DNA from 2 places in the Megamonas hypermegale genome. Region 1 is predicted to be linked to the other one. Evidence: predicted binding sites of a transcription regulator. Region 1 holds the regulator's gene; the other holds the start of a gene.
What was found. Region 1 encodes HrcA, which represses chaperone genes, less so after heat shock. Its sites were predicted from a motif close to TGTTAGCACTCNNNNNNNNNGAGTGCTAACA; they were not measured.
Positions count from the first base shown of each region.

Region 2: htpG (molecular chaperone HtpG) is a predicted target of HrcA. The motif match lies at 2,659-2,689, and genes of this name have one in related genera.

Region 1 covers NZ_LT906446.1:740,468-750,558, reverse strand. Annotated here, with positions in the region: gene dxs (1-deoxy-D-xylulose-5-phosphate synthase) at 1-285, opposite strand, end outside; gene CKV65_RS03540 (polyprenyl synthetase family protein) at 307-1,185, opposite strand; gene xseB (exodeoxyribonuclease VII small subunit) at 1,190-1,429, opposite strand; gene xseA (exodeoxyribonuclease VII large subunit) at 1,449-2,657, opposite strand; gene nusB (transcription antitermination factor NusB) at 2,710-3,105, opposite strand; gene CKV65_RS03520 (DUF2273 domain-containing protein) at 3,125-3,379, opposite strand; gene amaP (alkaline shock response membrane anchor protein AmaP) at 3,399-3,974, opposite strand; gene CKV65_RS03510 (Asp23/Gls24 family envelope stress response protein) at 3,989-4,381, opposite strand; gene hrcA (heat-inducible transcriptional repressor HrcA) at 4,718-5,743, shown strand; gene grpE (nucleotide exchange factor GrpE) at 5,785-6,375, shown strand; gene dnaK (molecular chaperone DnaK) at 6,452-8,308, shown strand; gene dnaJ (molecular chaperone DnaJ) at 8,410-9,555, shown strand; gene CKV65_RS03485 (IS3 family transposase) at 9,646-10,091, opposite strand, start outside.
Region 2 covers NZ_LT906446.1:53,227-63,317, forward strand. Annotated here, with positions in the region: gene CKV65_RS00245 (efflux RND transporter permease subunit) at 1-1,877, shown strand, start outside; gene CKV65_RS00250 (hypothetical protein) at 1,986-2,579, shown strand; gene htpG (molecular chaperone HtpG) at 2,723-4,672, shown strand; gene CKV65_RS00260 (hypothetical protein) at 4,731-5,336, opposite strand; gene CKV65_RS00265 (Cof-type HAD-IIB family hydrolase) at 5,413-6,210, opposite strand; gene CKV65_RS00270 (O-antigen ligase family protein) at 6,314-7,528, shown strand; gene CKV65_RS00275 (glycosyltransferase family 8 protein) at 7,556-8,551, shown strand; partial or broken gene CKV65_RS00280 (transposase) at 8,584-8,937, opposite strand; gene CKV65_RS00285 (glycosyltransferase family 52) at 9,016-10,065, opposite strand; gene CKV65_RS00290 (glycosyltransferase family 8 protein) at 10,078-10,091, opposite strand, start outside.

The DNA.
Region 1 (10,091 bases):
ATTTTTTTTACGCAATGTTGAAAATTTATCTCGCCTACCAGTTAAAATCTTATGTGTATATGCTTGATGACCAACATCCCAAACTATTTTATCGCGCGGACAAGAAAAAACCTTATGCAGTGCTAATGTAAGTTCTACTGTACCAAGACACGGTGCTAAATGACCACCATTTTGTGAAACTGTTTTTATAATTAACTCACGAATTTGCGTAGCCAATGCCTGCATTTTTGGTATTGATAGATATTTTAAATCAGCAGGAGATTTAATTTGCTCTAAGATATTCATAATCCAACACTCTTTCTTAATTTATTTTTTACGTGAAATCAAATAATCCACTATTTCACGCAAAAAATCTGCTTCAGTGCCAAAATCTTTTAATGCTTCTTTAGCATTATCTACTGCTTTTTGAGCCAAATCCTTTGCTGATTGTAAACTACCTAGTGTAACGTAAGTGGATTTATGATTTTTTTCATCGCTACCTACTGGTTTGCCAATAGATGCTTCATCACCTGTAACATCTAAAATATCATCGGTGATTTGAAAAGCCAATCCAAATTGACGTGCATATTCAGTCAATGCTTCAAGCTGTTTATCAGTTGCATCACCTAAAATCGCTCCAGAACGAATGGCAGCACAGAATAATGCACCTGTTTTTGCTCTATGCATCTTTTGCAAGGTATTCATATCAATATGTTTACCTTCTGATTCTAAATCAATTACTTGACCACCAACCATTCCCTCAGGTCCTGCTGCATGGCTTATTTCTTTTACTATTTTTAATTTTTTTGCCACATCAACATTAGGGCTATCGGCTATCACTTCAAATGCCATTGTAAGCAGTGCATCACCTGCTAGAACAGCTACACCATCACCAAATACCTTATGATTAGTCAACTTTCCTCTACGATAATCATCATTATCCATAGCTGGTAAATCATCATGAATTAGCGAATACGTATGAATCATTTCAATAGAAGTCGCTAAATGCACAAAATTTTCACCATTTGCTCCCACTGCATCAGCTGCCGCCATCAATAAAACAGGGCGTAATCTTTTTCCACCTGCCATTAAACTGTAATTCATGGATTTTGCCAAAGTAGAATTTAAAGCATCTTGTTCTAAATAAATACTATCGAGTTCCTTATTTACTAATTCGATTTTTCTTTGTAAATATTCTCTCATCATCTATTTATTCACCTTCTAAATTTAATTTTGTTTCAACTATCTTATTATCTTTATCTACAGTTATTTCAGTATTGATTATCTGTTCTGCTCTACTTAACTCAGATAAACAAAACGCAGATAATTTCATTCCTTCATTATATTTATCTATCAATTCATTTAATGGAATATCTCCAGTTTCCAACTGTTGTACAATTTCTTCTAAAGATTCCATAGCATTTTCAAAAGTTAATTTTTTTCTACCCATAAAAATTCCCCAAAATATATCATTTATCCTGCTTGTCTATATCAATTACCTTTACCTTTATTGTACCGTCAGCTAAAACTATTTGCAAAAAATCATTTTGCTGTACATCTTTTACCGATTTTATAAATTGATTTTGCTTCTTCGTTAAACTATAACCGCGTTTTAATATATTAATAGGATTTAATGTCTGTAATTTTTCATTTAATAACGTTGCTTGATGAAGTTTATCTTTAAAGCTTATTTGCGCACTTTTATATAACCGTTCTATCAATAAGTCCATTTGCTGTTGCTTTGATATCAATAATTTATCTTTATGCATTAGCAAACTATTTTGTAAAAGCATTTGTAATTGACTTTTTTTGCTTTCAATTTGTTTATAGTATTTATAATTGAGCTCTTTTTGCAAAGTATCTATATAATTGATTAAACCATCACGTTCCGGAACAGCAAGTTCTGCCGCCTGTGAAGGTGTAGCAGCTCGCACATCACTGACTAAATCTGATAGCGAATAGTCTGTTTCATGACCGACAGCCGATATTACAGGGATTTTGGAATTAAAAATAGCTCTAACGACTTTTTCCTCATTAAAAGCCCATAAATCTTCCATAGAACCACCGCCACGACCAACGATAAGCACATCTACAGGATATTTTTCATTAAAAAAATTTATACCTTCACAAATCTGTGTGCTTGCTTCTTCGCCTTGAACTAATACAGAGTAAAGAACTATTTTAACCAAAGGATTACGCCTTTTCGCTACATGACAGATATCTCTAATGACAGCACCTGTACGAGAAGTTACCACACCTATTTTTTTAGGATAAAAGGGCAATGGCTTTTTATATTTACTATCAAAAAGTCCTTCTTTGCTCAATTTTTCCTTCAATTGTTCTAAAGCAAGGCTTAATTCACCGATGCCTTCAGGCACTAATCCTTGCACGTATAATTGATATGCACCATCTCGCTCATATATGGAGACATATCCCTTTGCAATGACTTTCATTCCATTTTGAGGAGCAAATCTCAGTCTCATAGCGAATGAGCGAAATGCCACACATTTAATACTAGCGGAGGTATCTTTTAAAGTAAAATAGCAGTGCCCTGAAGTATGAACCTTGAAGTTAGAAATTTCACCTCTTATCATCACACTATTTAGGATAATATCATCTTCAAAACGCTGCTTTATATATTTATTTAATTGACTTACAGTATAGATTTTATCCGACATTTTTAGCCTCGCATAAAAAATGCCAGGCTAATCAGCCTGGCAATAAATAGTGTTATTTAATCATTGAACCTAAAATACCATTAACAAAACGGGCAGAATCATCTGTACCAAATTTTTTTGCCAACTCAACAGCTTCATTGATTGCTATATTAGGCACTAATTTATCTGAACTGAAATTCATTTCAAATATAGCTAAACGAACAATATTTCTGTCAATGCCTGACATGCGTTCAACTTTCCAATCTTTGGATTTATCTGCTATCATTTTATCAATAGCTTCTAAGTTTTCTCTAGTACCATTAACTAATAAATTTACATAATCACAGTCACCAGATGAAATTTTTGTATGCTCTAAAGCATGATTTATAGCTTCTTCATTACTGCTTGCATTAAAATCCAATTGAAACAGTGACTGCAATGCGATTTCTCTCGCTTGTCTGCGACTCATAAATATATTTTATCTCCTTTTACCAACGACGAGAAAATGGTGATAACAATCGTTGAATTCGATAAACTAGGTCTTCAAAAAATTCACTATCGCTCTTATCTATTTTGTTACCGATAAACAGTCCTAGTCCCATACAGATTATCACAAATAATGTAGAAAAGAAACCGAATACCAATATAGATAATGCAATAATAAAACCTATAACAATACCAATTGTTCTACCACAATGCTCTTTTAGTTGATATTTAATAAAATTTAAGATATCTTCCTTCATTGTGCCACCTCTAAAACTTTTATACTACGTGTCTTTTGCCTTCAGAAGGATCATCCGATATACTCTTAACATCTATCTCTATTTTAGTATTTTCAATACCAATGTATTTAGATAAATAATCATTAAGACGATATCTGATATCATCACTTATTGTTACGATATTATACGTTTCACTAACAACTAAACGCAATTTAAAACTAGGTATTAAAGTTTTATCCTTGGTAGCTGCCTTAGTCATTTTTATTCTAACTTTTACGTCGCGGACGCCTGCAGTGGAAACGGCAATCTTATCAGCCATATTCTTTAAAGCCACTAAAGAGATACGCACTTGTCCCATTTTTCCTTGCACTATAACAGCTTCGTTAGCTGTTACATCATTGCTGTGCGAAGAAATACTCTGTAACCATAGATATAAACTACAGATTAACACGACGATAGCTACGGCAAGTGTTTCCCATCTACTGCATAAATATAAGAATTCATTCCAAACTTGCGCATCAGAAAAAATTCTTGTATATAACGCTATTACTAGAAGTGAAACAGCACCAAATGCCAAGGCGTAAAAGAATAGGATGATACGATTTATAACGTTCATACTAAGCCTCTTTCTTAGCGGACACGTACTTCTTCTTCTTTTACATCTTCAGGGAAGCCTACACCCTGTACATGAACGTTTACTTCTACAGTATTAAGACCTGTCATATTTTCAATGGCATTTTTTACACTTTCCTGTACATTAAGAGCAACGTCTGGAATACGTGAACCATATTTTACGATAATATATAAATCCACAGCTGCTTCTTTTTCGCCAACTTCAACTTTTACACCTTTAGAGAAATTCTTACGACCAAGTGTTTCTGCAATACCACTTGCAATGCCGCCGCTCATGCCAGCAACACCTTCAACTTCTGTAGCTGCGAGACCAGCAATAATGCTAACAACTTCGTCAGCAATACGGATAGTACCTAATTCGTTACTTGTTCCTTTTGTAGTTTCAGACATAATTAAATCCTCCTTTAAAACTAAAATAGTTTAGTTTTCATGTTAAACTAATTATAACAAATAATTTATAAATATAAAAGGGAAAAATATTTTCTTTTATGAAAGTTCATATAATATAAGAAGATGCCTTATTTATTAATATCCTAGCCATTTTCTTTTCCCATCACAAAATAAATTCTATCTATGCACCCTGCATTTTTATTTATAAAACTGCCTAATATAAAGTTTTTAGAAAAATTATTAAAAAAACCTTGACTTTTTGTCCTAATAGTGCTACTCTCTTAATTAGAAGTTAGCACTCACTAATATAGAGTGCTAACAACAGGGGTGAAAAAAATGCTAGATGAAAGAAAACAACGCATTCTCCGAGCCATTGTAGATGATTATATATCTACAGCAGAGCCTATCGGCTCCCGAACAATCGCCAAAAAATACGGTTTGGGAATTAGCCCTGCTACTATTCGTAATGAAATGGCTGATTTGGAAACGCTTGGTTATATCAAGCATCTCCATACATCATCGGGGCGCATCCCTTCATCAAAAGGTTATCGTTTTTATGTAGATGACCTCTTAACGTTGGAACAATTGTCGGAGGATGAGAAAAATCTTATCAACCATTGGTATGCCACTAAAGCACGTTCAGTAGAAGGAATTTTTCGTGAAACAAGTCGCATAATTTCTCAATTAACCAAAAATATTTCTTTAGTTTTGGCACCGCAATTATCTCAAACAGCTTTCAGATATCTACGTTTTCTGCCACTCGACAGCTCTCATGTCATAGCAATTATAATGACAGATGCAGGCTTTATTAATAATAAGGTTATCGCAGTTCCAAGCGGTGTAACTTTTAAGGATTTTGAAAACATCGCGAATGTTTTTAACTCTTATTTAAAGGGTCGCAATCTTCGTGATATCAGCATGGCTTCAATTCGCAAAATTCGTGGTGAAACAGTAAATACCACAGTGTTCAATGCCATAATCAATATAATTGATGAGGCTATGGCTCAAGACAAAAAAAATCGCCTTTATTTAGGCGGAGCTGGACAACTGATGGAACAACCAGAATTTCACAATATAGATAATGTAAAACGAATTTTATCCATGCTAGAGCAAGAAACCTTACTTTGTAACATCTTACAAGAACAACGCAACAAAGGATTAGCTGTTACGATTGGGCAAGAAAATAAATATAATGATATAAAAGATTGCAGTATCATAAGTGTAACATATCATTTAGATGGCAAACCCGTTGCAACCTTAGCTGTTTTAGGTCCGACGCGTATGGATTACGGCAAAATTATTTCATTGCTAGAATTTATGAATACAAATCTTGCCGATATATTTCATCGCTTACATTTGTAGCTGAAATAGCTATTTTAAAATATAAGAAGGTGGTTTAATTTATGACATCTCCAGAAGAAAATAAAAATACAGTAGCCAAAGAAACAGAAGTTAATGAAAATGTCACTGATACTACTGCTGATAATACTGATAATGATGCCAAAGAATCTCCTGCTGAACAAGCAACTGATGATTTAGAAGCTATAAAAAAAGAACTTGAAGCTCAAAAAGCTTTATTACAGGAAAGTGAAGAACATTACAAAAGACTGCAAGCAGATTTTATGAACTTCCGTCGTCGTAATGAAAAAGAACGCGAAGATTTATCCAGTGTAATTCTTCAAGGTCTTATAAAAGATTTACTTCCTATCATAGATAATTTTGAACGTGCTCTTGCTGTTGAAGAAGCCAAGGGCAGTCCACTTCACGATGGTATTTCCATGGTTTACAATCAGCTTATTACTTCTCTTCAGAAAAATGGTCTTGAAGAAATTAAAGCTGTCGGTGAAAAATTCGACCCTAATTTCCATCAAGCAGTAATGCGTGTAGAAGACCCTGAAAAAGAAGATAATACAGTTGAAGAAGTATTACAAAAAGGTTACATGGTACAAGGACGAGTAATTCGCCCAAGTATGGTAAAGGTTGTAGCTAACTAATCAATAGTTAGTTTAAATATTAATATTTGATAACACTTATATTTATATATAGATGTTTTTTTAGGAGGAATTTTAAATGTCCAAAGTAATTGGTATTGACTTAGGTACTACTAACTCTGTAGTAGCTGTTATGGAAGGCGGCGAACCTACCGTTATCACAAATCCAGAAGGTAGCAGACTTACTCCTTCAGTTGTAGGTTTCACAAAAGATGGTGAACGCCTCATCGGTCAGCTTGCAAAACGTCAAGCCGTATCCAATCCAGATAGAACAATCGCTTCAATCAAACGTCATATGGGTGAAGTTGATTATAAAGTAAATATTGATGGTAAATCTTATACACCACCTGAAATTTCTGCTATGATTTTACAGAAATTAAAAGGCGATGCTGAAAAATATCTCGGCGAAACAGTAACTCAAGCAGTTATCACTGTTCCTGCTTACTTCAACGATAGCCAGCGTCAAGCAACTAAAGACGCAGGTAAAATCGCAGGTCTTGATGTACTTCGTATCGTAAACGAACCAACAGCAGCAGCTCTTGCTTATGGTCTTGATAAAGGCGAAAACGGCACAATCCTCGTATTCGACCTTGGCGGTGGTACATTTGATGTATCTATCTTAAACCTCGATGATGGTATGTTCCAGGTTGTTGCTACAAATGGTAACACTCATTTAGGTGGCGATGACTTCGATAACGCTGTTATGAACTGGATGGTTGAAGAATTCAAAAAATCCAACGGCATTGATTTATCTCAAGATAAAATGGCTGCTCAGCGTCTTAAAGAAGCTGCTGAAAAAGCAAAAATCGAATTATCCAGTATGACTTCTACTAACATCAACTTACCATTCATCACAGCTGATGCTACTGGTCCTAAACATCTTGATTTAACACTTACTCGTGCTAAATTCGATGAACTCACAGCAGACCTCGTTGAAGCAACTGTTGAACCAACTCGTAAAGCAATGGCAGATGCTGGACTCTCTGCTTCTGAAATTGATAAAATCATCCTCGTTGGTGGTTCTTCTCGTATCCCAGCTGTACAAGAAGCTATTAGAAAATACTTCGGTAAAGAACCTAGCCATGGTGTAAACCCTGATGAATGCGTTGCAGTAGGTGCAGCTATTCAGGCTGGTATCTTATCCGGTGAACTCAATGATAAAAACATCGTATTACTCGATGTAACTCCACTTTCTCTTGGTATCGAAACTCTCGGCGGTATCTGCACTCGCATGATTGAAAGAAATACTGCAATTCCTACATCTAAGAGCCAAGTATTCTCCACTGCAGCAGATAATCAGCCAGCTGTTACAATTCGCGTATTCCAGGGCGAACGTGAAATGGCTGCTGACAACAAATTACTCGGTACTTTCGAATTAACTGATATTCCACCAGCTCCAAGAGGAGTTCCTCAGATTCAGGTTACATTTGATATCGACTCCAACGGTATCGTTCATGTATCCGCAAAAGACCTCGGTACTGGTAAAGAACAAAATATCACAATCAAATCCGATAGCGGCATGAGCAAAGAAGATATCGACCGCATGGTTAAAGAAGCTCAAGCTCATGAAGCAGAAGATAAAAAACGTAAAGAAGCTGTAGAAACAAGAAATAATGCAGATGCTTTAGTATTCCAAGCAGAAAAAACTATTAAAGATTTAGGCGATAAAGCTGACGCTGGTACTGTTTCTAAAGTTAAAGACGGCATCGAAGGCGTTAAAACTGCATTAAAAGGTAATGACACTGAAGCAATCAAAAAAGCTATGGAAGAATTACAAAAACCACTTTATGAATTAAGTGCAGCAGCTTATCAACAAGCTCAACAGGCACAACAACAAGCAGGCGGCGCTAATGCTGGTGCAGGTGCACAACAACAAAGCCAACCAAAAGATGATGGCACTGTTGATGCTGAATTCAAAGATGTAACAGACAAATAATAATTAGAGAAATTCAATTTGCATAACTCCAGTTAACTCTTATTAGCTGGAGTTATGTCAATTAAGCATAAATTTTCGTTATTAAATTCAGGTGGTGCAAAGTGAGTACAAAACGCGATTATTATGAAGTGTTAGGCGTTGATAAAAATGCTTCAGAAGCAGAAATAAAGAAAGCTTTCCGTAAAATGGTTTTAAAATACCACCCAGACCGCAATCGTGATAATCCAAAAGAAGCCGAAGAAAAGATGAAAGAAGTAAACGAAGCTTACAGCGTATTATCCGATCCGAAGAAGAAAGCACAGTACGACCAATTTGGTCATGCAGCTTTTGACGGAACAGCCGGTGCTGGTGCAGGCGGTTTCGACGGCTTTGGTGGATTTAGTCAAGGCGGTGGCTTTGATGGCTTTGGCGATATCTTCGATATGTTCTTTGGCAGTGGTGGCGGTCCTCGCGGTGGCGCACGCAAACGTGGCCCAGAACGCGGTGCTGACCTTCGCTATAATTTGACAATCACATTTGAAGAAGCTGCTTTTGGTAAAACAGAAACACTTAACATTCCAAGAACACAACAATGTCCAGACTGCCACGGTACTGGTGCAGCTGCTGGTTCACATCCAGAAACTTGCCCAGATTGCCATGGTACAGGTACAGTACAATCCGTACAAAATACGCCATTTGGTCGCATGGTTAACCAACATCCTTGCTCTCGTTGCAGTGGTACTGGTCAAATCATCAAAAATCCATGTAAAACTTGTGGCGGTAAAGGCGTAAAATCCATTCGTTCTAAAGTTGAAGTTAAAATCCCAGCAGGTGTTGATACAGGCAACCGTATCCGCGTAGCTGGTGAAGGTGATGCAGGTGTTCGCGGTGGTTCTACTGGTGACTTATATGTATATATTACAGTAAAACCAGACAAGTTCTTCCAGCGTGAAGGCTCCGAAGTAATTTGTGAAATGCCAATCACTTTTGTTCAGGCAGCTCTCGGCGATACTATCGAAGTACCTACTCTCGATGGTAAAGTAGAAATGAAAATACCAGCAGGCATACAATCTGGTACAGTTATGCGCTTAAGAGGTAAAGGTATTCCTTATCTCAGAAGCACAGGACGCGGTGACCAACATGTACGTATCAAAGTTTTAACACCGCAAAAACTCACAGAAAGACAAAAAGAATTGTTGCGTGAATTTGCAGGTATGACAGATGATAAAACTGCTACTGGAACTGGAAAAACTAAAAAAAAACAATAATCAGTGAACTAAAAGATAAATTCGATAATTTCTTTAAATAAACGAAAAGAACAGATTAATGATATGCACCCAAAATATTGGACATATTAATTAAGCTATTAATTGAGACTTAGTTCTGTATTCTACGGGACTAAGTCCTTTTAGTTTTATCTTTATTCGTTTTGTATTATAATATTTTATATAAGATTTTAACTCTTTTATAAAATCTTCAACGGATTTAAATTTTTTTAAATAGAACAATTCGCTTTTTAGCAAACCAAAGAAATTTTCTATTACGGCATTATCTAAGCAATTTCCTTTTCGGCTCATGCTTTGGATAATGCCTTTTTCTTTTAATAACTCCTGATATCTTCTATTCTGATACTGCCATCCTTGGTCTGAATGTAGAATTATTCCTTTTGTTTCTTTTATCTTTCTTGTTGCATCTTTTACCATATCTAATACTTGCTTTAGTATTGGTCTTTTCGATATTTTATAACTTATTATTTCTCCGTTATATAAATCTATTATTGGTGATAAATATATTTTTTCATTGC
Region 2 (10,091 bases), 690 kb from region 1:
CAAAAGAAGCTACAGGTCGTGCAATGGACGAAGTACAAGGTCCAGTTGTTGCTATCGCGCTTGTATTGGCTTCCGTATTTATTCCAGTAGCAGGTCTTGGCGGTATGACTGGGGTATTATATCGTCAGTTCGCTTTGACTATCGCTATTTCAATGGGCTTATCAGCCTTTGTAGCGCTTACACTTACTCCAGCACTTTGTGCTACTTTGTTGAAACCACATAGTGCAACGGAAAATACGGATAGTAAGTTAGGTGCATTCTTTATTCGTTTCAATCAGTTTATGAACTGGCTTACACGTGGTTATATAAAATGTGTAGCAACACTTATCGGTAAAGCTAAATTATGCGTAGTTGCACTCGTTGTAATCGTAGCTTTGATGGGTCTATTGTTTAAGGTATTACCTACAACATTTATTCCAGAAGAAGACCAAGGTTTCTATATTGGTTCAGTAACTTTACCAGAAGGTACTTCATTAAATCGTACTAATGAATTAATGCGTCAATTATCCAATGACTTGCAACAAATACCAGGTGTATCTCAGGTAATGGGTATTTCTGGTTTTGATATTTTGTCAAACGGTTCTAAATCCAGTGCAGCAACATTCTTCGTTGGACTTGATCCATGGAGTGAACGTACAACACCAAATTTAGGTATTAATGCGCAAATTGGTAGTGTATTTAAAGAAGCAGCAAAATATCCGCAAGCCTCTATCATCGCTATGAACCCACCATCTTTACCAGGTCTTGGTGCTACTAGTGGTTTTAATATGCAGCTTCAAGATATGAGTGGTCATACGAATGAAGAGCTCGATACGATTGCTAAAACTATTGTAGCAAAAGCTAATCAAAATCCAGCTTTGCAGGGTGTTTATACAACTTATAGTGTAGGTTCACCAATTTATGAATTTGAAGTAGACCGTGAAAAAGTTAAAAACTTAGGTCTTAATATTTCCGATGTATTTACTGCAATGCAAGTAAACTTCGGTGGTTTTGAAATAAATGACTTCAACCAATTTGGCCGTTCTTACAAAGTAGTAATGCAAGCGGATACTAAATTCCGTGATGAAGCTTCTACTACTCGCTTTATTTATATTAGAGGTAGTAATGGACAAATGGTTCCGCTTAATGCTGTAATTAAGCCGAAACTTGATTCTGGTCCAGCGATTATTTCTCGTTTTAATGCCAGCAGAAGTATAACAATTCAAGGTAGTCCAGGAGCTGGATACAGTTCTGGTCAAGCTATGGATGCTATTGAACAGATATCTAAAGAAGTAGCTTCCACAGGCTTTAGCGTTGACTGGTCTGGTCAGAGCCGTGAAGAAAAAGCAGCAACAAGCTCTACAAGTCAGGTTATGTTACTTTCCTTCGTATTCGTATTCCTTTGCCTTGCAGCTTTATACGAAAGCTGGAGTGTACCGTATGCAGTAATACTTACAGTTCCAACAGGTATTTTTGGTGCACTTGCTTCAGCTTATATTCTTAACATGCAGATTAGTATCTATATGCAAATCGGTATGATTGTAGTTATGGGCTTGGCTGCTAAAAATGCAATTTTGATTGTTGAATTCGCTAAAATGCGTGTTGATACAGGTATGACACCGCTTAAAGCAACTTTGGAAGCTGCTAAATTGCGTTTGCGTCCTATCATCATGACTTCACTCGCATTTATTATCGGTTGTTTGCCACTTGCTGTTGCAAGCGGTGCTGGTGCGGCAGCTCGTAATAATATGGGTATCGCTGTTGTTGGCGGTATGATTGTTGCTACTTGCTTGGGTGTATTCTTAATTCCAGTAATGTATCTCGTTGTAATGAAGATTACTTCCTTAATTACAGGTGGTAAACAAAAACCAAAAACAAATCCAGATAAATTTATGTAAAATAAACAATTTATTAGTATAGGATAGAAGAATTTTCTTCTATCTTATGCTATAATTGGAGAAAAACAGTGAATTGAATGAATTCATTGAGTTTAAGGAGATTTGCTTATGATGAAAAGAATGATACTGTCCTTGATGTGTGTGTTTACTTTAGTGCTTGCTTTTTCTGCTAATGCAGCTTTGGCAGCAAGTGATGGATATTTTTATACAAGTAATCGCTTTGGTTATACGATAAAATGTCCGCAAAAACCAATTGCTGTAATGGATTTGAGTATATTTTCCCCACAGGAAAAAGGTGATATCTTAGTATTTGAAAATGATGGCTATAGCCTCACTAAATATTGGGTAGTATCTCCAGATGCTTTTACTAATGATACATTCCCAGATCTTGATAATATCAGCGAACAAGATGCAAAAGATTTATTTGCACATTTAATGGTAGAACGTGGTTATGAATCAGTTAGTCTTGTACCAATAAATGGTCATAATGCTATTTATGCTGTTACAGCTAAAAATATTCAAGTAGATACAAATAAAGACGGTAAAGCTGACCAAACTATTGAAGAACCAGGTCAGAACATCGAAACATATCTCAAAGGTAATAAAACAAATTACTGCATCGTTTTATCTTCTAAAAAAGCGATAACACAAGATGATATAAATGCATATCAATATGGTCTCTTATCTTTTAGAGAAAATTAAAATAAAACCGGATTTAATCCGGTTTTTATTTTGCTTTCTATTGACTTTTTGACTTATAAATATATAATAATAAATAGGATATTAGCACTCAGTTGTATAGAGTGCTAATTATTTTGGCAAAAATTATAAGAGGTGTAAATTAAATGGCTAAAGAAACACATCAATTTCAAGCTGAAACGAAAAAATTACTCGATTTAATGATACATTCGATTTATACAAATCGTGAAATTTTCTTACGTGAATTGATTTCTAACGCATCTGATGCGATTGATAAAGTTCACTTTGAAGGACTTACAAATAAAGATTTATTAGAAGGCGACGACCAATATGAAATTTTCCTAGTACCAGATGCAGATAGTCATACATTGACTATTTCTGATAATGGTTTAGGTATGAATAAAGACGATTTAATGGAAAATCTCGGTACAATCGCTAAATCTGGTACAAAAGCTTTCTTAGAAAAATTACAGCAAGCAAAAGAAGGCGGCGATACAGGTAAAGATTTAATCGGTCAATTCGGTGTAGGTTTCTATTCTGCATTTATGGTTTCCGAAAAAATCACTGTAGTATCACGTAAAGCTGGTGAAAAACAGGCTTATAAATGGGAATCCACAGCTGACGGTTCTTATACTATTGAAGAATGTGAAAAAGAAAAACGTGGTACAAGCATCACATTGACACTTTTACCAGAATTCTATGGAGATAAAGCAGAAGAAAACTTTACAGATACTTATAAATTACAATCTCTCGTAAAGAAATATTCTGATTATGTTCGCTATCCAATTAAAATGAATTTCGTAGTGGAAGAACAGCCAAAAGACGCTGATGGCAAACCAATCGAAGGCGCTGGCACTATAAAACGCAACGAAGTTCGCACATTAAACTCCATGCAACCACTTTGGGCAAAAAATAAATCAGAAATTAAACCAGAAGAATATGATGAATTTTATCAAAATCTCTTCCACGATTGGGAAAGACCAATGGAAGTTATGCACAATAAAGTTGAAGGTACTATTGAATATACATCATTGTTATTCTTCCCAGAACATGCACCGTATAACCTTTATCATAGCGATTATGAACCAGGCTTACAGCTTTATTCTCGCCATGTATTCATCATGGATAAATGCAAAGATTTATTACCAGAATACTTGCGTTTTGTCAAAGGTTTAGTAGACTCTCCAGATTTTTCTCTTAATATTTCACGTGAACTTTTACAACAGAGCCGTGAACTTAAATTAATAGGTAAAAACCTTGAAAAGAGCATTTTGCGTCAATTAAATACAATGCTCAAAAAAGACCGTGAAAAATATGAAAAATTCTGGGCACAGTATGGTAAATCTTTAAAAATTGGTATTTACGGCAGTGCATATACTGGTACAGATACAGTGGATAAATTAAAAGATTTATTGCTGTTTACTACATCTAAAGAAGATAAACTCATCACTTTAAAAGAATATGTAGAACATATGCCTGAAAATCAGAAAAAGATTTACTATGCAACAGGTAAAGACCGTGCTGCTATTGATAGTTTGCCACAGATGGAACTTTTACGCGATAAAGGCATTGAAGTATTGTACTTCCTCGATAATGTAGATGAATTTGCAGTTGAAGTTATGCGCGAATACGATGGTAAACCATTCCATTCAATCAGCCGTGGTGATTTAGGTCTTGATGATGTAGAGTCTCAAGAAGTTAAGAAAGAAACAGAAAACATCACTAAAACAAATGAAGATTTAATAAAAGATATTAAAGAAACACTCGGCGATAAAGTTGCTGATGTAAAAATCAGTAGTCGTTTGAAATCTTCTGCTGTTTGTCTTGTAGCTGATGAACAAGGCCCAAGCTTTGCTATGGAACAAGTATTTGCTGAAACAAATAATCCGATGTTTAAAGCAAAACGTATTTTGGAAATTAATCCAAAACATGATTTATTCGCTCGCTTACAAAATATTCACGAAGCAGGCAAAGATACACAGCAATTCAAAGATTATTGCAATCTCTTATATGCTCAAGCACTTCTCATCGAAGGTATGATGCCAGAAGATCCAGCTGCGATTGCTAATAAAATTGCTGAATTAATGGCTAAATAATTAAATTTATATAAAAAAATCCTACAGAATTTATCTGTAGGATTTTTTATTTATGATTTTATTTCATTACTTTTTCATCTACAATATTATAAATAGTGTATTTAACAGGTTTTAAAATTCGGCAAGCTTCGCCATCAACTAATTTATATTGTATTTCACAAATGCCACCAGTTGGATTAGCATTTATATCATCTTCTAAATAAAGTGGAAATGTTCTTGTAAATACATTGCCTTTTACCTGCATATAATCATGACCGCGATAATATTTTGCTAAAGCTTTCATATCTTCAATAGGTGATAGTGCTATCTGGCTCATAGATTTACCATTATTAGAAGAATAACCTATTAAATTACCATAGCTACCACTACCATCATTTGTTAAATAAACTAAAACTTCGGGATAACCATCATCGTTTAAATCAGCTATCTGTACATCATTTACAGTATATCCTACGATATCATGAACTTCCTTGCGATTTACAATAGCTAAATTTTTAGGTTTTATTATGAGTTTATCCCCATCTTCTTTGATACTAAAACTATAATTATCCCAATATAAAACTTGATTGAAATTAGGATTTTGAGCAAAAGATACAGCTAAATTTAACCCACTAATCGCCACAAAACAACATACCATCACTAAGAGTTTCACCAATTTAAACATATTATCCCTCTTTTCTAAAAAAATTTATTAATAAAATATATTCTCTCTATCTTATTCTAGATAAATTAAAAAAATCCTATTTACCTAAAATATATCTTTCAATACCATAAGCTACACCATCTTCAAATACTGATGGAACTACAATTTTAGCACTATTTCTAGCTTTTACACTGCCATTTGCCATTGCCATACCAAGACCGATTTCAGACAGTATTTCTACATCATTATCACCATCGCCAAAGAAGAAACTATCTTTTTTATCGATATTTAAAAGCTCTAAAACTTTTAAAGCTCCAGTAGCTTTAGAATTATTTTTAGCATAAACTTCTATGTGACAATAATTATGGTTCATATCTTCAACAAAAGTCATATTTTCTGGTAGATTATTAATGATATATTTTCGGTCTTCATGATGTGGTGAATCTATTTCCATTTTATAAACTACAATATCATCTAAATTATATTCTAGTTGTAACTGTTGTTTAAAAATGCCATATTGATTTAATCGGTCAATTAAATATGTGAAGTTTTTATCTACATAGGCATCTTTTTCACCTTGTAAAGTATATTCCATAGCGTGTGATTTACAAACGTCGCAAAGATTATGCACAAATTTTTTATCAAGTGGTGCGCGGTAAATTATTTTATCGTGGAAATAGATAACAGCTCCGTTTAAAAGTACAAAACCATCAAAACCAAAGTTGCGAATTTTTTCATCAAGAAAAGCATAAGAACGACCGCTAGCAATAAACACATAATGACCTTGCTTTTGAAGTTTGCGAATAGCTTCAGAAACTTTTGGTCTTATATAACGATAATCAGGATGAGTGCCTTCGATTAATGTACCATCTACATCAAAAAAAACAGCTTTCATATTTATTCTATATATTCTCCTTTATATAACTTATTTGCATTATTTATAATAGTATTGTATCATAATTTAGAAAAGAATTATATTATTTTTAAGGAGTGCTATTTTGCAAAATAAAATCTATCAAATTTATGAAAATATTGTTTTTTCTTGTTTACTTTTATATGGTTTAACATTTTTAATTGATACTAAAATAAATTTTATAACTACTGCTTTTTTTATTAATATATTTTTTCTCATTTATTTAAAAAAATCTTTTCCTTTACAATTATATTATACAAAAGAATTTAAATATTATATGTATATTATTGTATATTTTTTATTAATGGTATTTTTATCTACTATATTGTCAGATGGTTCGTTATCTATTTATAAATCTCGTTTTATTAATCCATTATTAGGATTGTTTACTATAATATTATTTCCTATGAACTTTAAGCGTATGTTTTTATTATTTTTGTCTTTTAGTGTTCCATTATTTATTAATTCTCTAGTAGTTATATATCAATTTTATTTAGGAAATACTGGGAGACCTACTGGGTTTTGTGATAGTCATTATATGTTTTTGGCTGTTACAAATAGTTTAATTTTACCTATTGTTTTTACTTTGAGTATGTATAAAAGTCAATTATCAAAGAAAATAAGAATATTTCTTTTCTTGATGATATTAATTGGTATTCCAGCTATTATTTTTGAAAATACTCGTATAGTTTGGATTGAATTGGCAATTATTTTTCCATTAATTATTTTATTTTCTATAAAAAATAAAGTGAAAGCTGTTTTTTTTATCGTTTTATTAATGTTATATAGTATATTTATTTTTAATATATCACCATCTTCTGTTAATCGTGCATCGACTATTCCTAGCACAAATTATGCGACACAGTCTAATTATGAACGCATATTAATGTGGGAATCTGCTACGAAAATGTTTATTGACCATCCTGTAGTAGGTGTTGGTCTTGGAAATTATTATGAAGAATATATGACAAATTACCGTTCTTCATTATCTAGAGAGACACAAGGTCATCCACATAATGTATTATTAGCTTTTTTATCTGAAACGGGTTTATTAGGAACGTCAGGTTATATTTTATTATTTATATATTTATATTATTATACTATAACTAATTATATACGAAATAAAGATGTTTTTTCTTTATCGTTTTTATTTTGTTTATTAGCATTTACTATAAATTCGTTAACTGATACTATATTTTGTCAATTAGGATATAGAGGTAATACGAGCTTATTTTGGATACTTACTGGGTTATATTTTATATTAAATAAACATTTAATTGTTTTAAAATTTAAAGCTTAGAAATATATTATGATTTGAGGATATATTATGTATAAATTTGAAAAATCTCTTAAAAATATTATTAATTATTCATTTTTAATAAATACTGATAATATAATTCATATAGGTTATGGTATTGATAATAATTATGTTCGTTGTTGTTCTACTTCTATTGTATCTTTTTTAAAAAATAATTTGCAACAAAATTTTCATTTTCATATAATTTCTTCTAATATTAATGTAGATTCTATTAGTATGTTGAGACTTTTAGCTCAACAATATAATTTTAATATTAGTATTTATATTATTGATGATAATTATTTTATTAATTTACCAACACAAAAGGCATTTCCAACATCTATGTATTTTAGATTTTTGTTACCTATATTTAACAAAAATTTATCAAAAATACTTTATGTAGATGCAGATATTATTTGTTTAAATGATATTAAAAAATTATTATCTTTTGATTTAAAAGATAATATTATCGCAGCTGTTTCTGATACCAAAGATATGAATGAATCTCGCAACAATAATTTAAATTTAAAAAATCATATATATTTTAATTCTGGAATGATGTTAATTAATATACAAAAATGGAATGAATATAATATATTTAATAAACTTATAGATATTTTATCAAGTAAGGTATATGATTTTAAATTTCCAGACCAAGATGCTTTAAATTTAATATTAACGCAAAAAATATTGTATCTTCCTAGAAAATTTAATTATTTTAATGGTTTTTATACTTGGAATAAAAATAGTATTAGTAATAAAGAAATTATATTACTTCATTTTACCTCATCACCTAAGCCCTGGGATTTAGGCTGGGAAGTAAGTTCTATGTCAAATGATTATAATAGAGATTTATATAAAATTTATGAAAATCAAACGCCTTGGAAAAATAGTTTACCTGTATATCCTAAGCATTATCGCCGTTTACGAATTTATTCTAGAGATTTATATAATCATAACTATTATTTAAAAAGTATTAAATATTATATATTATATTTATTAGCTAAATTAAAAAGTAGAAGATAAGTGATATGCACCCCAAATATTGGACATATTAATTAAGCTATTAATTGAGACTTAGTTCTGTATTTTACGGGACTAAGTCCTTTTAGTTTTATCTTTATCCGTTTTGTATTATAATATTTTATATAAGATTTTAACTCTTTTATAAAATCTTCAACGGATTTAAATTTTTTTAAATAGAATAATTCGCTTTTTAGCAAACCAAAGAAATTTTCTATTACGGCATTATCTAAGCAGTTTCCTTTTCGGCTCATGCTTTGGATAATGCCTTTTTCTTTTAATAACTCCTGATATCTTCTATTCTGATACTGCCATCCTTGGTCTGAATGTAGAATTATTCCTTTTGTTTCTTTTATCTTTCTTGTTGCATCTTCTACCATATCTAATACTTGCTTTAGTGAACTGCACCCCAAAAGTTGGACAAAAAACAACTTTTGGGGTGCAGTTCAAAGTATCTTCTACTTTTTTTAATAAAAAATTATGCCAGCTTTTTTCATAATATTTCTATATATTGGATGAATGGCTACATTTAAAGAATCTGCTAAACTTATAGCTTTTATATCTGTTTTCGCAAATTTATCTACATTCATTAATGCGGAAGATTGATAACTTACTACTGCTTTTAATTTAGAATTTGAATTAAATAATAATTCTGCTGGTTCTATTTCATTGTATATTTTTAATTGTTTAAAATTATTTTTATAATATTCTAGTTTTTCTTTGCTATCATTAGGATGAGGTTTATAATATAAAACCGTTTTATTTTTTATGGATAGTAATATTTTTTTTAAACATTGTGCTTCATTTTCAATTGTAAATAATCCTTTTTCTACCATTGGTTGACTTAGATATAATATACAATCTTCTTGAAAAACTTCTTTTAATAATTGTTGAGATTTTAAGTTTTGCATTGCTTCATTTATCATTTCAATAGTTATTTCTTTTGTTGCAGGAGATTTTCTTTGTAAAAGCCATGGTTGATACATAATATCTAACTTTCCAGCAGGATTTTCACCTTCTGCTTCTGTATTGATATACATGTTTCCATGTATTCCTGATATCCATTTTAATAAATATGTTTTTATTTTATGAAATAAAGCATGGCTTTTTTTACGTCTTCGATTTTCATTGATATATGAATATACACCATCTTCAAAACGATAAAATTCATTTTTTCCTACAGCCATTACTAATAATTGATTTGCAGGAGATATATCTACTCCTATGAAGACATTATCAATGTTTAAAGGTTTAATATTTTCTTTTACATAGTTAGCTTGTTTACGATAAGACTCTTTTTTGTTTTTACTAGATAACCAATTTAATAATAAGAAAACTTGTTTATATCCACAATTTGTACTTGACATATATGTCATTAATTTATTTGTTTTCCATTTTTCATACCCATGTGGATGCATTAATACTAAGTAATTTTCATCTTTTTTATAAATACTATGAGTTAATATAAAACAAGTTAATAAATGATATGGTGTATTTACTACAAATAAATTTTTCATAAAATATTTCCTCTACAATTTACTTT